Regions from separate parts of the Lysinibacillus sp. FN11 genome, predicted to be linked through region 2. Evidence: a T-box and tRNA genes for the amino acid it is inferred to sense, from the RefSeq annotation. Region 2 holds a T-box; the other regions hold tRNA genes.
The links. A T-box is a leader RNA that pairs with one kind of tRNA and senses whether it is charged. The one in region 2 lies ahead of NP781_RS15120 (valine--tRNA ligase), so its partner is inferred to be a tRNA-Val.
Positions count from the first base shown of each region.

Region 1 (5,418 bases), 1.7 Mb from region 2:
CCCGTACCGCAAACCGACACAGGTAGTCGAGGAGAGAATCCTAAGGTGTGCGAGAGAACTCTCGTTAAGGAACTCGGCAAAATGACCCCGTAACTTCGGGAGAAGGGGTGCTCTTGAGCGTGCAAGCGCATGAGAGCCGCAGTGAATAGGCCCAGGCGACTGTTTAGCAAAAACACAGGTCTCTGCAAAACCGTAAGGTGACGTATAGGGGCTGACGCCTGCCCGGTGCTGGAAGGTTAAGAGGAGTGGTTAGCGCAAGCGAAGCTGCGAATTGAAGCCCCAGTAAACGGCGGCCGTAACTATAACGGTCCTAAGGTAGCGAAATTCCTTGTCGGGTAAGTTCCGACCCGCACGAAAGGCGTAACGATCTGGGCACTGTCTCAACGAGAGACTCGGTGAAATTATAGTACCTGTGAAGATGCAGGTTACCCGCGACAGGACGGAAAGACCCCGTGGAGCTTTACTGTAGCCTGATATTGAATTTTGGTACAACTTGTACAGGATAGGTAGGAGCCAGAGATCTCGGAGCGCCAGCTTCGAAGGAGGCGTCGGTGGGATACTACCCTGGTTGTATTGAAATTCTAACCCATGCCCCTTAGCGGGGCAGGAGACAGTGTCAGGCGGACAGTTTGACTGGGGCGGTCGCCTCCTAAAAGGTAACGGAGGCGCCCAAAGGTTCCCTCAGAATGGTTGGAAATCATTCGTAGAGTGTAAAGGCACAAGGGAGCTTGACTGCGAGACCTACAAGTCGAGCAGGGTCGAAAGACGGGCTTAGTGATCCGGTGGTTCCGCATGGAAGGGCCATCGCTCAACGGATAAAAGCTACCCCGGGGATAACAGGCTTATCTCCCCCAAGAGTCCACATCGACGGGGAGGTTTGGCACCTCGATGTCGGCTCATCGCATCCTGGGGCTGTAGTCGGTCCCAAGGGTTGGGCTGTTCGCCCATTAAAGCGGTACGCGAGCTGGGTTCAGAACGTCGTGAGACAGTTCGGTCCCTATCCGTCGTGGGCGTAGGAAATTTGAGAGGAGCTGTCCTTAGTACGAGAGGACCGGGATGGACACACCGCTGGTGTACCAGTTGTCTTGCCAAAGGCATCGCTGGGTAGCTATGTGTGGACGGGATAAGTGCTGAAAGCATCTAAGCATGAAGCCCCCCTCAAGATGAGATTTCCCATTACGCAAGTAAGTAAGATCCCTCAAAGACGATGAGGTAGATAGGTTCGAGGTGGAAGTGTGGTGACACATGGAGCTGACGAATACTAATCGATCGAGGACTTAACCAAAAAAGTTTGAAACATTCAATGTATCGTTTATCCAGTTTTGAAAGAATAAGTCTTTCAGCTGAATAAGTGAAGTGATGATGGCAAAGAGGTCACACCCGTTCCCATACCGAACACGGAAGTTAAGCTCTTTAGCGCCGATGGTAGTTGGGGGCTTCCCCCTGTGAGAGTAGGACGTCGCTTCGCTTATTTTTTGTGGAGGATTAGCTCAGCTGGGAGAGCACCTGCCTTACAAGCAGGGGGTCGGCGGTTCGAGCCCGTCATCCTCCACCATTTTGGTCCCGTGGTGTAGCGGTTAACATGCCTGCCTGTCACGCAGGAGATCGCCGGTTCGATCCCGGTCGGGACCGCCATTATTATTGCCGGTGTAGCTCAGTTGGTAGAGCAACTGACTTGTAATCAGTAGGTCGTGGGTTCGACTCCTATCGCCGGCACCATTCCCTTGGAGGGGTAGCGAAGTGGCTAAACGCGGCGGACTGTAAATCCGCTCCTTAGGGTTCGGCGGTTCGAATCCGTCCCCCTCCACCATTTTAGGGGCATAGTTCAACGGTAGAATAGAGGTCTCCAAAACCTTTGGTGTGGGTTCGATTCCTACTGCCCCTGCCAGGTATTGAGGTACTCGTTCATAATACAGCTAATATAATTTATATAGTGGCGATTGTGGCGAAGTGGTTAACGCATCGGATTGTGGTTCCGACATTCGTGGGTTCGATTCCCATCAGTCGCCCCATTTTAAAATTGGGGTATAGCCAAGCGGTAAGGCAACGGATTTTGATTCCGTCATGCCTAGGTTCGAATCCTAGTACCCCAGCCATTTTTAATTTCATGAGCCATTAGCTCAGTTGGTAGAGCATCTGACTTTTAATCAGAGGGTCGAAGGTTCGAGTCCTTCATGGCTCATCATTTTTTAATTAGCATGCGCCCGTAGCTCAATTGGATAGAGCGTCTGACTACGGATCAGAAGGTTATGGGTTCGACTCCTGTCGGGCGCGCCAATAAAATCATGTTTACGGAATGTAGCTCAGCTTGGTAGAGCACTTGGTTTGGGACCAAGGGGTCGTAGGTTCGAATCCTGTCATTCCGACCATCTTTCATGATAAATGGGGCCTTAGCTCAGCTGGGAGAGCGCCTGCCTTGCACGCAGGAGGTCAGCGGTTCGATCCCGCTAGGCTCCACCATTGTAATATTTTTGGAGGTATACCCAAGTCTGGCTGAAGGGATCGGTCTTGAAAACCGACAGGCGGGTAACACCGCGCGGGGGTTCGAATCCCTCTACCTCCTCCATTTTTCGGGTCAGTAGCTCAGTTGGTAGAGCATTAGATTGAAGCTCTAAGTGTCGGCGGTTCGATTCCGTCCTGACCCACCATTATTGCGGGTGTAGTTTAATGGTAAAACCTCAGCCTTCCAAGCTGATGTCGTGAGTTCGATTCTCATCACCCGCTCCAAAATGGGCCTATAGCTCAGCTGGTTAGAGCGCACGCCTGATAAGCGTGAGGTCGATGGTTCGAGTCCATTTAGGCCCATCATTATTCCGAAGTAGCTCAGTTGGTAGTAGCACCTGACTGTTAATCAGGTTGTCGCAGGTTCGAGTCCTGCCTTCGGAGCCACGGCCCGTTGGTCAAGTGGTTAAGACACCGCCCTTTCACGGCGGTAACACGGGTTCGAATCCCGTACGGGTCATCAAGCATGTAGCACAGATGTGTGTTACATGCTTTTTTCTATTCTCCTTTTTCATGTTGTTGAGAAAAGATCACTAGCAGAAAAAGACACCTATTAGCAAGGTAAGAGGTTGATTTCCGTTCCGCCAGTTTCCTTTCCAGAGGGCGTCCGATGAGCCACTTCACTCATTTACGTTTGCTCCAGGGTCTCATCTGTGACGCTGGCTCCACTACAATTAACTTTTCTGCAAAGTGTCTTTACTTTACTTTTTTCATAGTAGCATAGCGATCAAAAAGCCCATTATCGGTATGCTTAGAGGAGATAAGCTCTTATTTTCAATGTGGAGTAGGGAATCAGTTACAACAGCCATCCATAAGTGAACACCTTCAATTTATTTGTGGGATAAATGAGGAAGACTACTTGATTGCCGGGGTTAGCCAGAAAGAGGCTAACCGCAGCGTGAAAGCCAAGCGTCAGCAGCATGTAAGTAGCCTAAAATGGAAAGACTTTTATCTTTCACAAAAAATTCTATTGATTGCTTTGCTACAACACTATGAAGGTTACATGATTAATGTAGACTTTTTACAATAGTTAGGATCCCTCTCCCTTACATTCTCTTAAGAAAGAGAGTCTATAGAGTAAATTTGAACAAACTATTTCATATATAAAATATGTATGTTTTTTCAATTACTATTTTCGTGGTGCTTGTGGTTTTGTTCCTCTAATATGAGGATAAGTGGAGGAATCGATATGAATATACAGGAGATACAGCAATTTTTAAGTCTATATCAGACAGAACAAAATGAATCAGAATTTTGGTTAAAGAATAGATTACAGGCAGTTAAGGATGCAGGTGAATATCACCCAACAACAGAGGAGCTAGTTTTTGGCGCACGGGTGGCATGGCGAAATAGCAATAAGTGTATTGGACGTCTGTTTTGGCAGTCACTGCATGTAGTAGATGCACGTGATGTTTTAGATGAAAAGGCTATTTTTCAAAAATTACTAGAACATATTGATTATGCGACAAATCATGGGAAAATCCGTCCAACTATAACAGTGTTTGCTTCAGATAGAGTACGGATTTGGAATCATCAACTAATTCGTTATGCAGGCTATGAAACAGAGGCAGGCATTATTGGAGATTCGCAGTCCACTAAATTTACAAAAGTGTGTGAGTCGTTAGGATGGAAAGGTAAAGGAACTGATTTTGATGTACTACCAATCGTTATACAGGTGGATGATCGTGCTCCTCAAATGTTTGTAATTCCTGAAGAAAATGTAGTAGAGGTTTCAATCCGCCATCCAGAGTCAATCGATGTGGAGAAATTAGGAATGAAGTGGTATGCTGTACCTATTATTTCGAGTATGCGTTTTCAAATGGCTGGAATTGATTTTCAAGCAGCTCCATTTAACGGCTGGTATATGGGAACAGAGATTGGTGCACGAAATTTAGCAGATCATGATCGTTATAATATGTTACCTGCAATTGCAGAGATTTTTAATCTTGATACAACCAAACAAGCGTCTCTTTGGCGTGATCGCGCTTTAGTAGAACTTAATATTGCTGTTCTTCACTCATTTAAAGAAGAGGGTGTGAGCATTGTTGATCATCATACAGCAGCTCAGCAGTTTAGATTGTTTGAGGAGGCTGAAAAATCAACAGGAAGAGAAGTTACTGGCAACTGGACATGGTTAATCCCACCACTTTCCCCTGCCACAACTCACATATTCCATAAACCCTATGTAAATATATATCATACACCAAATTATTTTTATCAAAAACCATGCTATTAGTGTAAAGGAATTGTTTACTTTCAACACTTTTGATGAGAGAGGGCTTACTATGTTAGATCAGCAAATTCCCAATATCCCCTGAAGACAATTGACGACACCTTATGGTAGAGGTACAGCCATTCCTAAGCTGATAGAACAGGAGCAATACACACAACTAGCTGAATTAATCGAACATCAAGGTACACTGTGGCAGGTGACACCATGGGTTTTGCTTGTCCTGTTAAAAAAGCTTACTAGTAAAAAATTGGAGTTTGTCTCCTTACAAGAAATACAATTATATTTAGCTGTGGCACATGCTATTACGAAAGATTATCTCGACCCAGTCAATACTGTTAAAAATATGCAGGAGCTATTAGACGTCAACTATTTATGGGTAGAAAATGAGGACAATGATGAGCAGGAGTGGGAGGAAGAAACGCCAAAGGGCTATGGAAAGCAAGCTTTTGTAGGCTATTACTATTATAGTTATTTGCTTTTACAAGAGGCTGTTCCTATTTTTTCTACTATAACAGCTCGTAATAATGAAGCATCAGAATGCCTTGCTGAATTGCTAACATTAATCCAGCAACTCGACAATTAAGTAATGTGTAAACACTATATAGAAAAAAAGCAGATGGAGGAAGCTGAACCACCTGCTTTATTTAATTTTAATGCACATATTCATCCTTAGAAGCTCTCAT
Region 1 covers NZ_CP102383.1:4,579,726-4,585,143, forward strand. Annotated here, with positions in the region: rRNA gene NP781_RS23900 (23S ribosomal RNA) at 1-1,285, shown strand, start outside; rRNA gene rrf (5S ribosomal RNA) at 1,353-1,468, shown strand; tRNA gene NP781_RS23910 (tRNA-Val) at 1,480-1,555, shown strand; tRNA gene NP781_RS23915 (tRNA-Asp) at 1,560-1,635, shown strand; tRNA gene NP781_RS23920 (tRNA-Thr) at 1,644-1,719, shown strand; tRNA gene NP781_RS23925 (tRNA-Tyr) at 1,727-1,810, shown strand; tRNA gene NP781_RS23930 (tRNA-Trp) at 1,815-1,888, shown strand; tRNA gene NP781_RS23935 (tRNA-His) at 1,937-2,012, shown strand; tRNA gene NP781_RS23940 (tRNA-Gln) at 2,022-2,096, shown strand; tRNA gene NP781_RS23945 (tRNA-Lys) at 2,110-2,182, shown strand; tRNA gene NP781_RS23950 (tRNA-Arg) at 2,201-2,277, shown strand; tRNA gene NP781_RS23955 (tRNA-Pro) at 2,293-2,369, shown strand; tRNA gene NP781_RS23960 (tRNA-Ala) at 2,385-2,460, shown strand; tRNA gene NP781_RS23965 (tRNA-Ser) at 2,474-2,566, shown strand; tRNA gene NP781_RS23970 (tRNA-Phe) at 2,573-2,648, shown strand; tRNA gene NP781_RS23975 (tRNA-Gly) at 2,654-2,727, shown strand; tRNA gene NP781_RS23980 (tRNA-Ile) at 2,732-2,805, shown strand; tRNA gene NP781_RS23985 (tRNA-Asn) at 2,813-2,889, shown strand; tRNA gene NP781_RS23990 (tRNA-Glu) at 2,891-2,962, shown strand; gene NP781_RS23995 (hypothetical protein) at 3,362-3,532, shown strand; gene NP781_RS24000 (nitric oxide synthase oxygenase) at 3,692-4,738, shown strand; gene NP781_RS24005 (hypothetical protein) at 4,827-5,318, shown strand; gene NP781_RS24010 (CynX/NimT family MFS transporter) at 5,386-5,418, opposite strand, start outside.
Region 1: it encodes a tRNA-Val, which carries the amino acid that the T-box ahead of NP781_RS15120 (valine--tRNA ligase) is inferred to sense. The anticodon was not compared.

Region 2 (5,418 bases):
CGAAGTCATGACAGGTTTCCGCGTAGATTATGGCTGTGCACAAGGGTATTTTGGGGTAACGCCTGATATGACTACTTTAGGTAAAGTAATCGGAGGTGGCCTCCCTGTAGGTGCATTCGCTGGGAAAAAAGAAATTATGGAGCAAGTAGCACCAGCTGGACCAATTTATCAAGCAGGAACATTATCGGGGAATCCGTTAGCGATGACAGCCGGTTATGAAACGTTATCACGTTTAGATCATGGTACGTATGATTACTTTAAAAAATTAGGAGATCAGCTTGAGGCTGGTTTCCGTGAAGCAGCAACTAAATATAATATCCCGCACACTGTTAATCGTGCAGGCTCTATGATTGGCTTCTTCTTCACGAATGAAGATGTCATTGATTTTGCTTCTGCTAAAACATCAGATTTACAATTATTCGCTGAGTATTTCCGTCTAATGGCAGAGGAAGGTATTTTCTTACCTCCTTCTCAATTCGAGGGACTATTCATCTCAACAGCTCATACGGAAGAGCACATTGCGACAACGGTGGCAGCATTCCATAAAGTATTTGCGCAATTAGCGCAATAAAATTAATTTGATAGAGCATGCTAGAATTATTTCTAGCATGCTCTTCTGCTGTTAAAAAACAAAACCATTACTAGAATTTTTGCGGGAAGTGAAAATGTTTTCCTCTGTAGGCTACTTGCTCTCCTGTGGCCTCACCTCTTTAGCTATCCTATGGGAGTCAAGCATCCTCCACTCCAACCCATAAAAATGTTTCTTTATAGCAAAGGTTTTCATAAAGTGAATGTGTTCACTATTCATTTTATGGAGAGGTGCAAGAACGCAGTGAGTGAAGCAGCTTCGCTGGTGGAACGAAAAACAACCCTCGCCTTGCAAAATTGCTTTTTCTACGTTGATATTACCTTTTTTAATGGATTAAGCAGATAGCATTATAGTGCTTGAGGAATACATGAGCAAAAAGGAATAATAGCATATATTTACTAGTAAGTAAGCTCAACTATACTGGATGAAGGACCTGCTTTTGTCAAAATTACATCTTTCAGCATAGCCAAATTGTGGGCGATATCGTTTATAATATAGCTATTCATAAAAGAAAGTAGTGAATTGATATGGCAACAGGCACACACACGGTCGAAGTACCCGTAGGGATTGAACATGTATGGGATTTCGTTAGTGATATGGAAAAATGGGCAAAGCTTGTCCCTGGTTATAATGCACATGAAATGATTGATGAGAAACACTCCACTTGGACTTTTAAAGGCAATGTTGGCGTTTTGAAAAAAACAGTTGAAGTAGAAATTACAATCTTAGAATGGTTAGCACCATCTAAAGTTACATTTGAATTAAAGGGGCTTTCTGATAACTTCACAGGAAATGGCTATTTCCTCGCAGAAAGTATCGACGCTGAAAATACTAAAATGACAGGATTCTTAGAAGTCGTTGCGGGCGGGTTAGCTGGCCCTGTTCTAAATCCAATTTTTAAACCGATCGTACCAAAGGCAACACAAATGTTAACAGATCGTGTGGCTAATAAAATTAAATTAGTAAATGTTTAATGATACCAACATCCATGGGAATGGCATGCTAGACTATTACTTCTAGCATGTCATTTTTTTAGTAGTATCTATTTTAGACTATGTTCAAATGGCAACATCCTCGCATACTATCCTTCAAATCGTCATATGATGCAAAGGGAGGGATTATTATCGAACACAAAACTTGGAATATGCGCGAAACATTTTGTTTTCCTGGATATGGCTGCCCAACTGAAATAGCAGCTGTTCAAATTAAGCCACAGTGGCAGGCGATGCAGTTAGAGGATTCTTTGCGACTTATGGGCATCTATCATATCACCGCACACGTTCGCTTTGATTTTCAAGATATGCAAGCATTTGCAGAAAATGAAGATTTAATTACAATTGATGCTCTTGATATTCAAGGAGATACTGGTTATTTTGAGTATGCCGTTCCTTTACATGTGGATTTACCAAAAGAATCCGATGTCAAAGATTTAATGGTCAAGGATATTCGCCCTAGTCTGACAAATCAGGTGTGTCAGCTTGAGTGGACAGTCACAAGTGCTTTCAATGAATATGAACCTGTTGTTGAAAAAGATGTGTTAGACAATCCGCACCTATCAACACATGCTTTCGAACAAGAGGAGACATTGGCTGTAATTGAAGAAAGTATTCAAGTGAAACAACCTGCCGCAGTAGCAGCAGCTTCACGCCAAGAGAATTCTACAACAGTTAACCAAAAAGCTATATTAAGAGAATCCTCAAGCCATATTGTTGTACGTGAATCCAGTACTTGGCATGAAGTGCCTTCTATGATTTGGGATCTAACAGAAGAATATACACCGCTTAAAGTTCGTGTTTCAAATGATGTCTTTCAAAAGTAAATAGCAGAGAAGTAGCAGGAGTAATAAGAAGACTAAATCACCTGATGTTGGCACAATAATGACACGGATAAACTGAAAAGCACAAATCGGCACGATAATGGTTCTGCAATAAAAACGAACTTGTCGTAGCCAGGGTGGTAAAAGCCAAGGGTTATACTTGCGTCGTCGCATTTGAATTGTCACTTCCTTTTCTCTTTACTTTTCTCTTACTAAAAGATGACTAAATCACTTGAAAAATGACACGATCCTGCGGTACAATAAGGAAAATCAAATACAGATGCTATGATAGGGAAGAGTAAATTTTGACTACATTTTCAGAGAGGAAACGGTAGCTGAGAAGTTTCTATTTGTACGGAATTGAAGGTAGCCCTTGAGCAGCTTTAGTGAACTAATAGTAGTTAAAGCCGGTTAAACACCGTTACCGAATTGAGAGCCAGTAGAATAGGCTGAGAAAATATGTCATTTAACATTTATCTTAACCCTGCTGGAATTAAAGGTGGTACCGCGAACTAAAACTCCTTCGTCCTTTTAGACGAGAGGAGTTTTTTTATTGGGTAAAAAAATAAATAGTATTTCTTTACCAACAGTTTTCAAACAATAGGAGGAGTCAATATGACAGAAAACATTTCAATGCCAACTAAATATGACCCACAGTCCATTGAAGCTGGTCGCTATGAATGGTGGTTACAAGGGAAGTTTTTCGAGGCACAGCCTGAAAGTGGGAAAAAACCCTATTCAATCGTTATTCCACCACCGAACGTAACAGGTAAATTACACCTAGGTCATGCTTGGGATACAACATTACAAGATATCCTCATTCGTATGAAACGCATGCAAGGCTATGATGCCCTATGGTTGCCAGGTATGGACCATGCGGGTATTGCAACACAGGCAAAAGTAGAAGCCAAGCTGCGTGAGGATAATATTACACGTTATGATTTAGGACGTGAAAAATTCCTTGAAAAAACATGGGAATGGAAAGAAGAGTATGCTGGACATATTCGTGATCAATGGGCAAAGCTTGGTCTTGGATTAGATTATACACGTGAACGTTTCACATTAGACAAAGGTCTTTCAGACGCGGTAAAAACAGTTTTTGTTCAGTTATATGAAAAAGGCTTAATTTATCGTGGTGAACGTATTATCAACTGGGACCCAGCAGCAAAAACAGCATTGTCTGATATTGAAGTAATTTATCAGGATGTGCAAGGTGCCTTCTATCATATGAAATATCCATTAGCTGATGGCTCAGGCTATGTAGAAGTTGCTACAACACGTCCCGAAACAATGCTTGGTGACTCTGGGGTAGCTGTTCACCCGAACGATGAGCGTTACCAGCACTTAATTGGTAAAAACGTTATTTTACCGATTGTAGGTCGCGAAATTCCAATTGTTGCTGACGAGTACGTTGATATGGAATTTGGTACTGGGGTTGTAAAAATGACACCAGCCCATGATCCGAACGACTTTGAAGTGGGTAATCGTCACAATCTGGAGCGCATTCTAGTAATGAATGAAGACGGTACTATGAATGATCTTGCGGGCAAATATAAAGGAATGGATCGCTTCGAATGCCGTAAGCAAATTGTTGCTGATTTACAAGAAGCAGGTGTGTTAATTCGCATTGAAGAGCATATGCATTCAGTAGGACACTCTGAGCGTTCTGGTGCTGTTGTTGAGCCATATCTTTCAGCACAATGGTTCGTTAAAATGCAACCACTTGCTGATGCTTCCCTAGAGCTACAAAAGGACGAAGAAGGGAAAGTAAACTTTGTTCCTGCTCGTTTTGAAAACACATATTCTCGCTGGATGGAGAATATTCGCGATTGGTGTATTTCTCGTCAATTATGGTGGGGCCATCAAATCCCAGCCTGGTACCATAATGAAACAGGTGAAATATACGTAGGTAAAGAAGCTCCAGCAGATGCAGAAAACTGGACGCAAGATGAAGATGTACTAGATACATGGTTCTCTTCAGCACTATGGCCGTTTTCTACTATGGGTTGGCCAGATGAAGCAAATGAAGAATATAAACGTTACTATCCAACAAATACATTAGTAACAGGCTATGATATTATTTTCTTCTGGGTTTCTCGAATGATTTTCCAGGGTCTTGAGTTTACAGATCAACGTCCATTTAAAGATGTGCTAATTCATGGTTTAGTACGTGACGGTGAAGGGCGTAAAATGAGTAAATCACTTGGCAATGGTGTTGATCCAATGGATGTCATTGAACAATACGGTGCAGATTCATTACGCTACTTCTTAGCTACTGGTTCATCACCTGGTCAAGATTTACGCTATACAACTGAAAAAGTAGAAGCAGTATGGAACTTTGCCAATAAGATTTGGAATGCATCACGTTTTGCGCTTATGAATATGGATGGAATGACATATGATGAGATCGATTTAACTGGTGAAAAATCAGTCGCTGATAAATGGATTTTAACGCGCTTAAATGAAACGATTGAACGCGTTACCTCTCTTGCAGAGCGTTATGAATTCGGTGAAGTTGGCCGTGAACTATACAATTTCATTTGGGATGATTTCTGTTCTTGGTATATTGAAATGGCAAAATTACCTCTTTACGGTGAGGATGAAGCAGCTAAAAAGACAACTCGCTCTATTTTAGCTTACGTACTAGATCAAACAATGCGTCTATTACATCCATTTATGCCTTTCATTACAGAAGAAATCTGGCAGCACTTACCACATGAAGGTGAATCTATTACAGTGGCAGCATGGCCAACAGTACGCACAGATCTTCATTTTGCTGATGAAGCAGATAATATGAAGCTCCTAATGGATATTATACGTTCAGTACGTAATATTCGTGCGGAAGTAAATACACCAATGAGCAAAAAAGTACCGTTGTTTATTTCAGCGAAAGATGCAGCAACAGCAGCTGTACTTGAAGAGAATCAAGCATATCTAGAAAAATTCTGTAATCCTGACACTTTAACAATTGGTGAAGGTTTAGAGGCTCCAGGACAATCAATGACGGCTGTTG
Region 2 covers NZ_CP102383.1:2,830,651-2,836,068, reverse strand. Annotated here, with positions in the region: gene hemL (glutamate-1-semialdehyde 2,1-aminomutase) at 1-571, shown strand, start outside; gene NP781_RS15135 (SRPBCC family protein) at 1,117-1,563, shown strand; gene NP781_RS15130 (valyl-tRNA synthetase) at 1,644-2,408, shown strand; T-box leader at 2,682-2,939, shown strand; gene NP781_RS15120 (valine--tRNA ligase) at 3,021-5,418, shown strand, end outside.

Region 3 (5,418 bases), 670 kb from region 2:
GAAGTGAGAATGCCGGTATGAGTAGCGAAAGACGGGTGAGAATCCCGTCCACCGTATGACTAAGGTTTCCTGAGGAAGGCTCGTCCGCTCAGGGTTAGTCGGGACCTAAGCCGAGGCCGATAGGCGTAGGCGATGGACAACAGGTTGATATTCCTGTACCACCTCCTCACCGTTTGAGAAATGGGGGGACGCAGTAGGATAGGGTAAGCGCGCCGTTGGTTGTGCGCGTCCAAGCAGTAAGGCGTGTGTGTAGGCAAATCCGCACACTGTAACGTTGAGCTGTGATGGCGAGTCCGTATGGACGAAGTTCCTGATTTCACACTGCCAAGAAAAGCCTCTATCGAGGTGAGAGGTGCCCGTACCGCAAACCGACACAGGTAGTCGAGGAGAGAATCCTAAGGTGTGCGAGAGAACTCTCGTTAAGGAACTCGGCAAAATGACCCCGTAACTTCGGGAGAAGGGGTGCTCTTGAGCGTGCAAGCGCATGAGAGCCGCAGTGAATAGGCCCAGGCGACTGTTTAGCAAAAACACAGGTCTCTGCAAAACCGTAAGGTGACGTATAGGGGCTGACGCCTGCCCGGTGCTGGAAGGTTAAGAGGAGTGGTTAGCGCAAGCGAAGCTGCGAATTGAAGCCCCAGTAAACGGCGGCCGTAACTATAACGGTCCTAAGGTAGCGAAATTCCTTGTCGGGTAAGTTCCGACCCGCACGAAAGGCGTAACGATCTGGGCACTGTCTCAACGAGAGACTCGGTGAAATTATAGTACCTGTGAAGATGCAGGTTACCCGCGACAGGACGGAAAGACCCCGTGGAGCTTTACTGTAGCCTGATATTGAATTTTGGTACAACTTGTACAGGATAGGTAGGAGCCAGAGATCTCGGAGCGCCAGCTTCGAAGGAGGCGTCGGTGGGATACTACCCTGGTTGTATTGAAATTCTAACCCATGCCCCTTAGCGGGGCAGGAGACAGTGTCAGGCGGACAGTTTGACTGGGGCGGTCGCCTCCTAAAAGGTAACGGAGGCGCCCAAAGGTTCCCTCAGAATGGTTGGAAATCATTCGTAGAGTGTAAAGGCACAAGGGAGCTTGACTGCGAGACCTACAAGTCGAGCAGGGTCGAAAGACGGGCTTAGTGATCCGGTGGTTCCGCATGGAAGGGCCATCGCTCAACGGATAAAAGCTACCCCGGGGATAACAGGCTTATCTCCCCCAAGAGTCCACATCGACGGGGAGGTTTGGCACCTCGATGTCGGCTCATCGCATCCTGGGGCTGTAGTCGGTCCCAAGGGTTGGGCTGTTCGCCCATTAAAGCGGTACGCGAGCTGGGTTCAGAACGTCGTGAGACAGTTCGGTCCCTATCCGTCGTGGGCGTAGGAAATTTGAGAGGAGCTGTCCTTAGTACGAGAGGACCGGGATGGACACACCGCTGGTGTACCAGTTGTCTTGCCAAAGGCATCGCTGGGTAGCTATGTGTGGACGGGATAAGTGCTGAAAGCATCTAAGCATGAAGCCCCCTCAAGATGAGATTTCCCATTACGCAAGTAAGTAAGATCCCTCAAAGACGATGAGGTAGATAGGTTCGAGGTGGAAGTGTGGTGACACATGGAGCTGACGAATACTAATCGATCGAGGACTTAACCAAAACGTTTGAAACATTCAATGCACCGTTTATCCAGTTTTGAAAGAATAAAATATTAGAATATACTTGTAATTTTTATAAGATATGTTATAATAAGTATTGTCTTTCAAATAGTCTAGTGATGATGGCAAAGAGGTCACACCCGTTCCCATACCGAACACGGAAGTTAAGCTCTTTAGCGCCGATGGTAGTTGGGGGCTTCCCCCTGTGAGAGTAGGACGTCGCTAGGCTATATACCAAAATTATTCCGAAGTAGCTCAGTTGGTAGTAGCACCTGACTGTTAATCAGGTTGTCGCAGGTTCGAGTCCTGCCTTCGGAGCCATTCTTGGAGAGTTGTCCGAGTGGCCGAAGGAGCACGATTGGAAATCGTGTAGGCGGTTAACACTGTCTCAAGGGTTCAAATCCCTTACTCTCCGCCAGCACTTTGATTTGTTCCAAACGATGGCCCCTTGGTCAAGTGGTTAAGACACCGCCCTTTCACGGCGGTAACACGGGTTCGAATCCCGTAGGGGTCACCATTATTTCAATACCCAGATGGAGGATTAGCTCAGCTGGGAGAGCATCTGCCTTACAAGCAGAGGGTCGGCGGTTCGAGCCCGTCATCCTCCACCATTATTTTAACAACACTATAGTATTATCGCGGGGTGGAGCAGTGGTAGCTCGTCGGGCTCATAACCCGAAGGTCGTTGGTTCAAATCCAGCCCCCGCAACCAAATGGTCCCGTGGTGTAGCGGTTAACATGCCTGCCTGTCACGCAGGAGATCGCCGGTTCGATCCCGGTCGGGACCGCCATTTTTTAATATGGGTCAGTAGCTCAGTTGGTAGAGCATTAGATTGAAGCTCTAAGTGTCGGCGGTTCGATTCCGTCCTGACCCATCTTGTTTTTTTGCCGGTTTAGCTCAGCAGGTAGAGCAACTGACTTGTAATCAGTAGGTCGTGGGTTCGATTCCTATAGCCGGCACCAGATTTTCCCGGAGGGGTAGCGAAGTGGCTAAACGCGGCGGACTGTAAATCCGCTCCTTAGGGTTCGGCGGTTCGAATCCGTCCCCCTCCACCAGTTTTATTATTTTAGGGGCATAGTTCAACGGTAGAATAGAGGTCTCCAAAACCTTTGGTGTGGGTTCGATTCCTACTGCCCCTGCCAATTAATTTTATGGCGATTGTGGCGAAGTGGTTAACGCACCGGATTGTGGTTCCGGCATTCGTGGGTTCGATTCCCATCAGTCGCCCCATCTAATATAAAATTAATAAACATCATAATACAATGGCGATTGTGGCGAAGTGGTTAACGCACCGGATTGTGGTTCCGGCATTCGTGGGTTCGATTCCCATCAGTCGCCCCATTGTTGGGGTATAGCCAAGCGGTAAGGCAACGGATTTTGATTCCGTCATGCCTAGGTTCGAATCCTAGTACCCCAGCCATTTTTGCGGAAGTAGTTCAGTGGTAGAACACCACCTTGCCAAGGTGGGGGTCGCGAGTTCGAACCTCGTCTTCCGCTCCATGTATGACTGGCGGCATAGCCAAGTGGTAAGGCACGGGTCTGCAACACCCTTATCACCGGTTCAAATCCGGTTGCCGCCTCCATATTTTAACTGTTAATCGGTTTATCCGATTTTTTTTATCTCCATTATGCCGGTGTGGCGGAATTGGCAGACGCGCACGACTCAAAATCGTGTTCCTTTGGAGTGTCGGTTCGACCCCGACCACCGGTATCCATTACAACGAAGAATCCTTGATATATCAAGGATTCTTTTTTTGTTGTAAAAAATTATAAAAAGTATATAAGCATAGATAAAAGAAAGGTGGACTTAATGGGTCTTATTGTTGCGTTTACGTCAGTTATATTTTGTGCTGTATTAGCAATCTAAAGCTATTTAAAGGATATCTTGCGTATACAAACTATATCCATATTAATATGGTAACTTTTTAACATGGGTAGTACTCATCAGCTCTGATATTTCTTTGCTTATCCATACGTTGTTACGCAAGTCTCTGTCAAACAACTATAAATCTTCTGCAGTAGAAATGATATCTCCAGCTGCAAACGCTGCAGAATGATGGATGACAGATCCTACTTTGCCCTCAATTTGTTAAATGTTGATCGATTTTTCAGCCATACTTCCAGATAGATTACTATGATTATTACGTCCTAAATAATAGTAAAACTACTATAGACACTATGACAATAACAAGGGTAGAACTAAAGAAATTCTTAAAAATTTTTTCATGTATATACCTCTCGAATTATGTAATCTGTTAAACAAACCTTACTATAAGTTTTATAAAATATATAATTGTTATAAAAAATACCAATTCATTTATAGTAGGAGAAATTTTGTTAGCAAAAAAGATTTTAGCAAGTAAAGATAAATAAGATTCAAAAAAGAAGCCACTCTATGGGATAAAAATGCCTTTATAGAGCGGCTTTTTATAGGATCTCTACATTTTAACGATTAGTTCATGCTCTGTTCATTTAACAATTCTAAGCTAGGAGTAATTAAAGAAATGGAGGGGTTAGTGATGAATCTTGCCTGGAAAGAAATGAAGAAGAATAAAGTACGGTTTTTAATCTTGGGCTCCATTATCTTCCTAGTTAGTTTTTTAACGTTTATTATTTCGGGTTTAGCAAATGGTCTGTCACAGGATAATGCAGCTTTAATTAAGGATTTACCGAAGGGACAATTTTATATGGCTGAGGATGCAGATGGCACGTTTAATCTTTCAAGAATCGATAGCCACCTGCAGCAGAAAGTCATAAGTAAAGAAAAAGAGGCAGTAGCTTTTTCGATCCAGATGGGCTTTTTAAATGATCAGGATGATAAACAACAAAGTGTAGCCTTTGTGACATCAACGGAATCTTCACTTTTTAGCAATGTGCATCAAGACGAGGTGCTTTTGGATAGCTCACTACAAGATAAAGGAATACAAGTTGGAGATATATTAACGAATAATCAATACAGTGGAAAGTTCATTGTAAAAGGTTTTGTAGAGCAAAAAAAATATAGCCATGCTCCCGTTGCTTATATTAGTGAAGAGGCCTACCAGGAGATGTATCGAGTAGCTGATAAACAGTTGATTTTTGTACCAAATAGTGAGCCAAATGATATTAAGGGATTGCAAGCATATAGCAATAAAGAGTTTCTCAAAACTATCCCCAGTTATAATGCGGAACAATTATCTTTAAATATGATTATATGGTTCTTAGTTGTGATTAGTGGGATGTTGTTTGCTATTTTCTTCTACATGATGAATGTACAAAAAATTGGCTTGTATGGCATTTTAAAAGCGATCGGATTAAAAACAAGTAAGCTATTTAAAATGATCTGGACACAGATGGCTATTATTACAATCTTTTCACTTGTGGTATCTGTCAGTCTTAGCCAGCTATTTAATATAGTTGCTCCTAAAGGGATGCCATTTACTTTAACAATAGGCACTACAACACAGTTATCCGTTGTATTCCTCCTCATAGGCTTTATTGGTGCGACCTTGTCAGGAATGCAAATTAAAAAAATTGAACCTTTACAAGCAATACAGCAGGGGGAGGCTTAATCATGACGTTATTTACAATTGATGAAGTACGAAAAACGTTTAAGAATGGTGAAGTGGAGGAAGAGATCTTAAAGGGCATCAATTTTTCTTTAAAAGAAGGAGAGATTACAGCATTGGTAGGTGCTTCGGGCTCTGGGAAAAGTACATTATTAACGATTGCTGCTGGACTACAACCAGCAACAGATGGGCAAGTGCTATTTGAAGAGCAGAATCTTACGACGATGAAAA
Region 3 covers NZ_CP102383.1:3,501,397-3,506,814, reverse strand. Annotated here, with positions in the region: rRNA gene NP781_RS18560 (23S ribosomal RNA) at 1-1,639, shown strand, start outside; rRNA gene rrf (5S ribosomal RNA) at 1,751-1,866, shown strand; tRNA gene NP781_RS18550 (tRNA-Asn) at 1,883-1,959, shown strand; tRNA gene NP781_RS18545 (tRNA-Ser) at 1,965-2,056, shown strand; tRNA gene NP781_RS18540 (tRNA-Glu) at 2,081-2,155, shown strand; tRNA gene NP781_RS18535 (tRNA-Val) at 2,174-2,249, shown strand; tRNA gene NP781_RS18530 (tRNA-Met) at 2,276-2,350, shown strand; tRNA gene NP781_RS18525 (tRNA-Asp) at 2,354-2,429, shown strand; tRNA gene NP781_RS18520 (tRNA-Phe) at 2,441-2,513, shown strand; tRNA gene NP781_RS18515 (tRNA-Thr) at 2,526-2,601, shown strand; tRNA gene NP781_RS18510 (tRNA-Tyr) at 2,611-2,694, shown strand; tRNA gene NP781_RS18505 (tRNA-Trp) at 2,708-2,781, shown strand; tRNA gene NP781_RS18500 (tRNA-His) at 2,794-2,869, shown strand; tRNA gene NP781_RS18495 (tRNA-His) at 2,905-2,980, shown strand; tRNA gene NP781_RS18490 (tRNA-Gln) at 2,985-3,059, shown strand; tRNA gene NP781_RS18485 (tRNA-Gly) at 3,065-3,139, shown strand; tRNA gene NP781_RS18480 (tRNA-Cys) at 3,149-3,222, shown strand; tRNA gene NP781_RS18475 (tRNA-Leu) at 3,270-3,350, shown strand; gene NP781_RS18470 (ABC transporter permease) at 4,159-5,190, shown strand; gene NP781_RS18465 (ABC transporter ATP-binding protein) at 5,193-5,418, shown strand, end outside.
Region 3: it encodes a tRNA-Val, which carries the amino acid that the T-box ahead of NP781_RS15120 (valine--tRNA ligase) is inferred to sense. The anticodon was not compared.

Region 4 (5,418 bases), 330 kb from region 2:
TTATTAAAACCTAAAAAAGGCTCCGTTTTATTAGATGGTGAGGATATTTTTAAATTATCAACAAAACAAGTGGCTAAAAACCTCTCTATTCTTCCCCAATCTCCTGTTGCACCAGAAGGATTAACTGTCCTACAACTTGTGAAACAAGGTCGCTATCCTTACCAAAGTTGGCGACAACAGTGGACTGAAAAGGATGAAGAAATCGTTTTAAATGCTTTAAAAGCTACAGGTACTGAGCATTTACAAGATAGACCAGTAGATGAGCTATCAGGAGGACAACGTCAACGTGCGTGGATAGCTATGACGCTTGCTCAAGATACAGATATCATTCTTTTAGACGAGCCTACGACATACTTAGATTTAACTCATCAAATAGACGTTTTAGATTTACTGTACGAATTGAACCAACAGCAAAAGCGAACTATCATTATGGTATTACATGATATTAATCTTGCTTGTCGCTATGCCGATCATATTATTACAGTGCGTGACCGTGGTGTCTATCGTCAAGGGAAACCAGAAGAAATTATGACAACTGATTTAGTTAGTCATGTGTTTGACCTTGATTGCCAAATGACGACAGATCCAATCTTTGGTACACCTCTTTGCATCCCATATGGAAAAGGACGAAAAATTTAATCGTTAATTTGAAAAAATAAGCCTACACAGAATGATTAATCTGTGTAGGCTTTCATTTAATATAGCTATGTTATTAATCTAAGTATCTAATAAATTAAAAAGTGCAGTAGATGTAAATTCATCTACTGCACTTAGTATGACCCGTACGGGATTCGAACCCGTGTTACCGCCGTGAAAGGGCGGTGTCTTAACCACTTGACCAACGGGCCCATGGCGGAGAAGGAGGGATTTGAACCCTCGCGCCGGTTACCCGACCTACACCCTTAGCAGGGGCGCCTCTTCAGCCTCTTGAGTACTTCCCCAAAATAAAAATGGCTCCGAAGGCAGGACTCGAACCTGCGACAACCTGATTAACAGTCAGGTGCTACTACCAACTGAGCTACTTCGGAATAATGGTGGGCCTAAATGGACTCGAACCATCGACCTCACGCTTATCAGGCGTGCGCTCTAACCAGCTGAGCTATAGGCCCTTGGAGCGGGTGATGGGAATCGAACCCACGACATCAGCTTGGAAGGCTGAGGTTTTACCATTAAACTACACCCGCATAAATGGTGGGTCAGGACGGAATCGAACCGCCGACACTTAGAGCTTCAATCTAATGCTCTACCAACTGAGCTACTGACCCATTTCGTCCATGCTAAGCTTACTCATTCTTTTGCTTCTCATGACTTTTATTTTAAAAATGGCGGTCCCGACCGGGATCGAACCGGCGATCTCCTGCGTGACAGGCAGGCATGTTAACCGCTACACCACGGGACCTTTTGGTTGCGGGGGCTGGATTTGAACCAACGACCTTCGGGTTATGAGCCCGACGAGCTACCACTGCTCCACCCCGCGATAATTTTATGCTGTTTCGAGTTTTTAAAGCACCATTTATAAAAATTTAAAACTGGAGGAGGTAGAGGGATTCGAACCCCCGCGCGGTGTTACCCGCCTGTCGGTTTTCAAGACCGATCCCTTCAGCCAGACTTGGGTATACCTCCGTTACAATATATAAATGGTGGACCTTGCAGGACTCGAACCTGCGACCGGACGGTTATGAGCCGTCTGCTCTAACCAACTGAGCTAAAGGTCCTTTAAGATGGCGGCAGAGGGGATCGAACCCCCGACCTTACGGGTATGAACCGTACGCTCTAGCCAGCTGAGCTACGCCGCCAGGATCTTTATACTGGTTAATTTACTTATGGTGGAGCCTAGCGGGATCGAACCGCTGACCTCCTGCGTGCAAGGCAGGCGCTCTCCCAGCTGAGCTAAGGCCCCATAATTTTTTTGGAAATGGTCGGGAAGACAGGATTCGAACCTGCGACCCCTTGGTCCCAAACCAAGTGCTCTACCAAGCTGAGCTACTTCCCGTTGTTCTTTTGGCGCGCCCGACAGGAGTCGAACCCATAACCTTCTGATCCGTAGTCAGACGCTCTATCCAATTGAGCTACGGGCGCATTTAAAATGGTGCCGAGGACCGGAATCGAACCGGTACGGTAGTCACCTACCGCAGGATTTTAAGTCCTGTGCGTCTGCCAGTTCCGCCACCCCGGCACATTTGGAGCGGAAGACGAGGTTCGAACTCGCGACCCCCACCTTGGCAAGGTGGTGTTCTACCACTGAACTACTTCCGCATGTGCATAAGTTTTTTTATCTGGCAATGAAAATAATGGTGCGGGTGAAGGGAGTCGAACCCCCACGCCTTGCGGCGCTAGATCCTAAGTCTAGTGCGTCTGCCAATTCCGCCACACCCGCTTATTATTATTTAAAAATGGTGAGCCATGAAGGACTCGAACCTTCGACCCTCTGATTAAAAGTCAGATGCTCTACCAACTGAGCTAATGGCTCGAAAAAATGGTGCCGGCTATAGGAATCGAACCCACGACCTACTGATTACAAGTCAGTTGCTCTACCTGCTGAGCTAAACCGGCATATGGTGGAGGATGACGGGCTCGAACCGCCGACCCTCTGCTTGTAAGGCAGATGCTCTCCCAGCTGAGCTAATCCTCCTGGGTATTATGCCTAGCGACGTCCTACTCTCACAGGGGGAAGCCCCCAACTACCATCGGCGCTAAAGAGCTTAACTTCCGTGTTCGGTATGGGAACGGGTGTGACCTCTTTGCCATCATCACTAGACTTTGTTATGTATCTTGTTTTGAAGTTGTTTACCTGTCCTTCAAGACAAGAATTATTGTATAACGTTTTCTAACATTGTGCAATACTTTTTTATAAAAAAAAAATTATTACTTTTTAAAGTTATTTTTGTTAAGTAAGAGAAAATATTGCCCTGCAAAATATTATAGCAATTGTTGGTTCAAAAGAAAACAATTATTTTATTTGCCGATATTCTTAGCTTATAATCTATTTCAATACAAGTGAAGAATATAGATAATCCTTCACTCTTCTTTTCATTAAATATTTGAAAGCTCTATTTTTAATTTTACAATATCCTCAAGTGTAGTAGAAGGACCAAAAGATATTCTAAAAAATTGGCGTGCCGCTTCCAAAGAGAACCCCATAGATAGAATAGCCTTTGTTCCCGATTCACTATGAATATCACATGCACTACCAGTAGAGATACAGATTCCCGCCTCATTTAACTTTAAAAGAACATATTGCCCCTCTACTTTCTCCATCATTACCCCACAAATATTAGGTAGTTGCTGTTTACATTCAACGAGCTGACATGTTTCAGGTAAATTATTTTCAAAATAATCTCTTAACGTTTCATAATGTTGCAACTCATATTGATAGTTTTCAATTGCCGCGGCAAAGGCCACGATTGCAGGAGTATCTAATGTTCCCCCTCTAAGACCCCTCTCATGTGTCACACCTGGTGTTAATGCAGGTACTCTGATTGCAGGGTTCATATATATAGCACCGCAGCCCTTTGGCCCACCTATTTTATGAGCCGAGATGGTAATAGCATCGGCCCCCTTTGGTATAGCTAGTTTACCAAATGATTGTACACAATCAACGTGACAGAAAATATTTGATTTTCTTGCCATCTTTACGATTTTCTCTACAGGCTGGATTGAACCAATTTCAGAATTGACATGTTGAATGGTAATCAAAGCAGTCTCTTCTCGGATTGCTTGTTGCAATTGTCCCAGATCAACACAACCATCCTTCTGCAAAGGTAATTTTGTTACAGTAAAGCCCTTTTTCTCAAGTGTATTCAAAGCTGCATGCACTGACGTATGCTCAGCTTGAGAAGAAATAATGTGTTTTCCTTTTTTTGAGGCTAGTGCTAACGACAAGATGGCTATGAGATTTCCCTCTGTTCCACTACCCGTAAAAATTACACCATCACTAGTTACACCTAGGGCTTGGGCTACAACCTCTCTTGATTGCTGGACAAAATAAAGGGCTTGTCCCCCTAAATCATGCAGACTCGCACTATTTCCATAATACCGTTGTGCCACCTCTACATAGGCCTCAAGAGATTCCCTCATCATAGGTGATGTTGCAGCATAATCCATATAAATCATCGTCTTCTTCCTCTCTTGTTCATCAGGTCTTGTTTTCTTTTTTATTTTATGTAAAGATAAGTGTCAAGACAACTGTAAAGAAGGTATAACTATGGATGTAAAGACAGACGTCCTTATAATTGGTAGTGGAATTGCTGCACTTCAGGCTGCTTTAGTGCTTGAAAAACATTTTCAAATACAAATTGTTACAAAATCATCTTTATATATGAGTAGTTCTTACCGTGCACAAGGTGGGATTGCTGCTGTTACTAGTGAGGAAGATCATATTCAACACCATATTGCTGATACATTGAAAGCTGGCGAGTATCATCATGAGAAAAGGCATGTTAAAACACTTATAAAAGATGGCACTGAGATTATGCAAAACTATCTAAAGGATGGCCTCCCTGTTGATCGGCAGGTCGATGGAAAACCTGCTCTAGGACTTGAAGGAGCACATAGTCATCATCGTATTCTACATGCAGGTGGTGATCGTACTGGTCAGATTTTCATAGATTATTTGCTTCATAAACTCTCACCCAAAACAAAGATCAATTGCTATGAAATGGCTTATGAGCTTTTACGGAATACAGATGGTGACTGTGTAGGAGTATTAACCAAAGGAGAAAAAGGTACAAAACGTTATTTGGCACATCATGTTATTTTAGCGACAGGTGGCGCAGGTGCCCTTTATTCAAGTACATCTAATTTTCCAACTAATACAGGGGATGGGATCGCATTAGCATTTCGAGCAGGCGCTGCCATTAGTGATATGGAATTTATGCAATTTCACCCGAGTCTTCTTTGGTGTAAAAATGAAGCAAAGGGATTAGTTTCTGAAGCTGTCAGAGGGGCTGGTGGTATTTTTGTTAATGCACAGCATCAGCCCATTATGAAAGGTTTACATGCTCAACTTGACCTAGCACCAAGACATATTACTGCACTTGCCCTATTTACAAAACGTGCAGCTGGTGAAGAAACGTATATTGATATCACTAACATTCACGACTTTGAAGAAAAATTTCCAACAATTGCTCAGCTATGCCATGTTCATCACGTTCATTTACAAGATGGCCTAATCCCCGTGGCTCCAGGAAGTCATTTCTTGATGGGTGGTGTTATTGCTGATGACAAAGGAAGAACTACTATACCAAACTTATATGCAGTCGGTGAGGTTGCCTGTACAGGCGTACATGGCGCGAATCGTTTAGCAAGTAACTCCCTATTGGAAGGTATTACATTTGGTCAAAAAATGGCGCAGTACATTATTCAAAAAGGGTGTCATCAAAAAAACTTTTTACTGGAAAAGCATCAATGTGCTGATAA
Region 4 covers NZ_CP102383.1:3,162,804-3,168,221, forward strand. Annotated here, with positions in the region: partial or broken gene NP781_RS16660 (ABC transporter ATP-binding protein) at 1-639, shown strand, start outside; tRNA gene NP781_RS16665 (tRNA-Glu) at 777-848, opposite strand; tRNA gene NP781_RS16670 (tRNA-Ser) at 851-941, opposite strand; tRNA gene NP781_RS16675 (tRNA-Asn) at 952-1,028, opposite strand; tRNA gene NP781_RS16680 (tRNA-Ile) at 1,033-1,109, opposite strand; tRNA gene NP781_RS16685 (tRNA-Gly) at 1,111-1,184, opposite strand; tRNA gene NP781_RS16690 (tRNA-Phe) at 1,190-1,265, opposite strand; tRNA gene NP781_RS16695 (tRNA-Asp) at 1,324-1,399, opposite strand; tRNA gene NP781_RS16700 (tRNA-Met) at 1,403-1,477, opposite strand; tRNA gene NP781_RS16705 (tRNA-Ser) at 1,531-1,623, opposite strand; tRNA gene NP781_RS16710 (tRNA-Ile) at 1,639-1,715, opposite strand; tRNA gene NP781_RS16715 (tRNA-Met) at 1,723-1,796, opposite strand; tRNA gene NP781_RS16720 (tRNA-Ala) at 1,825-1,900, opposite strand; tRNA gene NP781_RS16725 (tRNA-Pro) at 1,917-1,993, opposite strand; tRNA gene NP781_RS16730 (tRNA-Arg) at 2,003-2,079, opposite strand; tRNA gene NP781_RS16735 (tRNA-Leu) at 2,088-2,176, opposite strand; tRNA gene NP781_RS16740 (tRNA-Gly) at 2,182-2,256, opposite strand; tRNA gene NP781_RS16745 (tRNA-Leu) at 2,293-2,377, opposite strand; tRNA gene NP781_RS16750 (tRNA-Lys) at 2,395-2,470, opposite strand; tRNA gene NP781_RS16755 (tRNA-Thr) at 2,478-2,553, opposite strand; tRNA gene NP781_RS16760 (tRNA-Val) at 2,557-2,632, opposite strand; rRNA gene rrf (5S ribosomal RNA) at 2,643-2,758, opposite strand; gene NP781_RS16770 (cysteine desulfurase family protein) at 3,034-4,104, opposite strand; gene nadB (L-aspartate oxidase) at 4,205-5,418, shown strand, end outside.
Region 4: it encodes a tRNA-Val, which carries the amino acid that the T-box ahead of NP781_RS15120 (valine--tRNA ligase) is inferred to sense. The anticodon was not compared.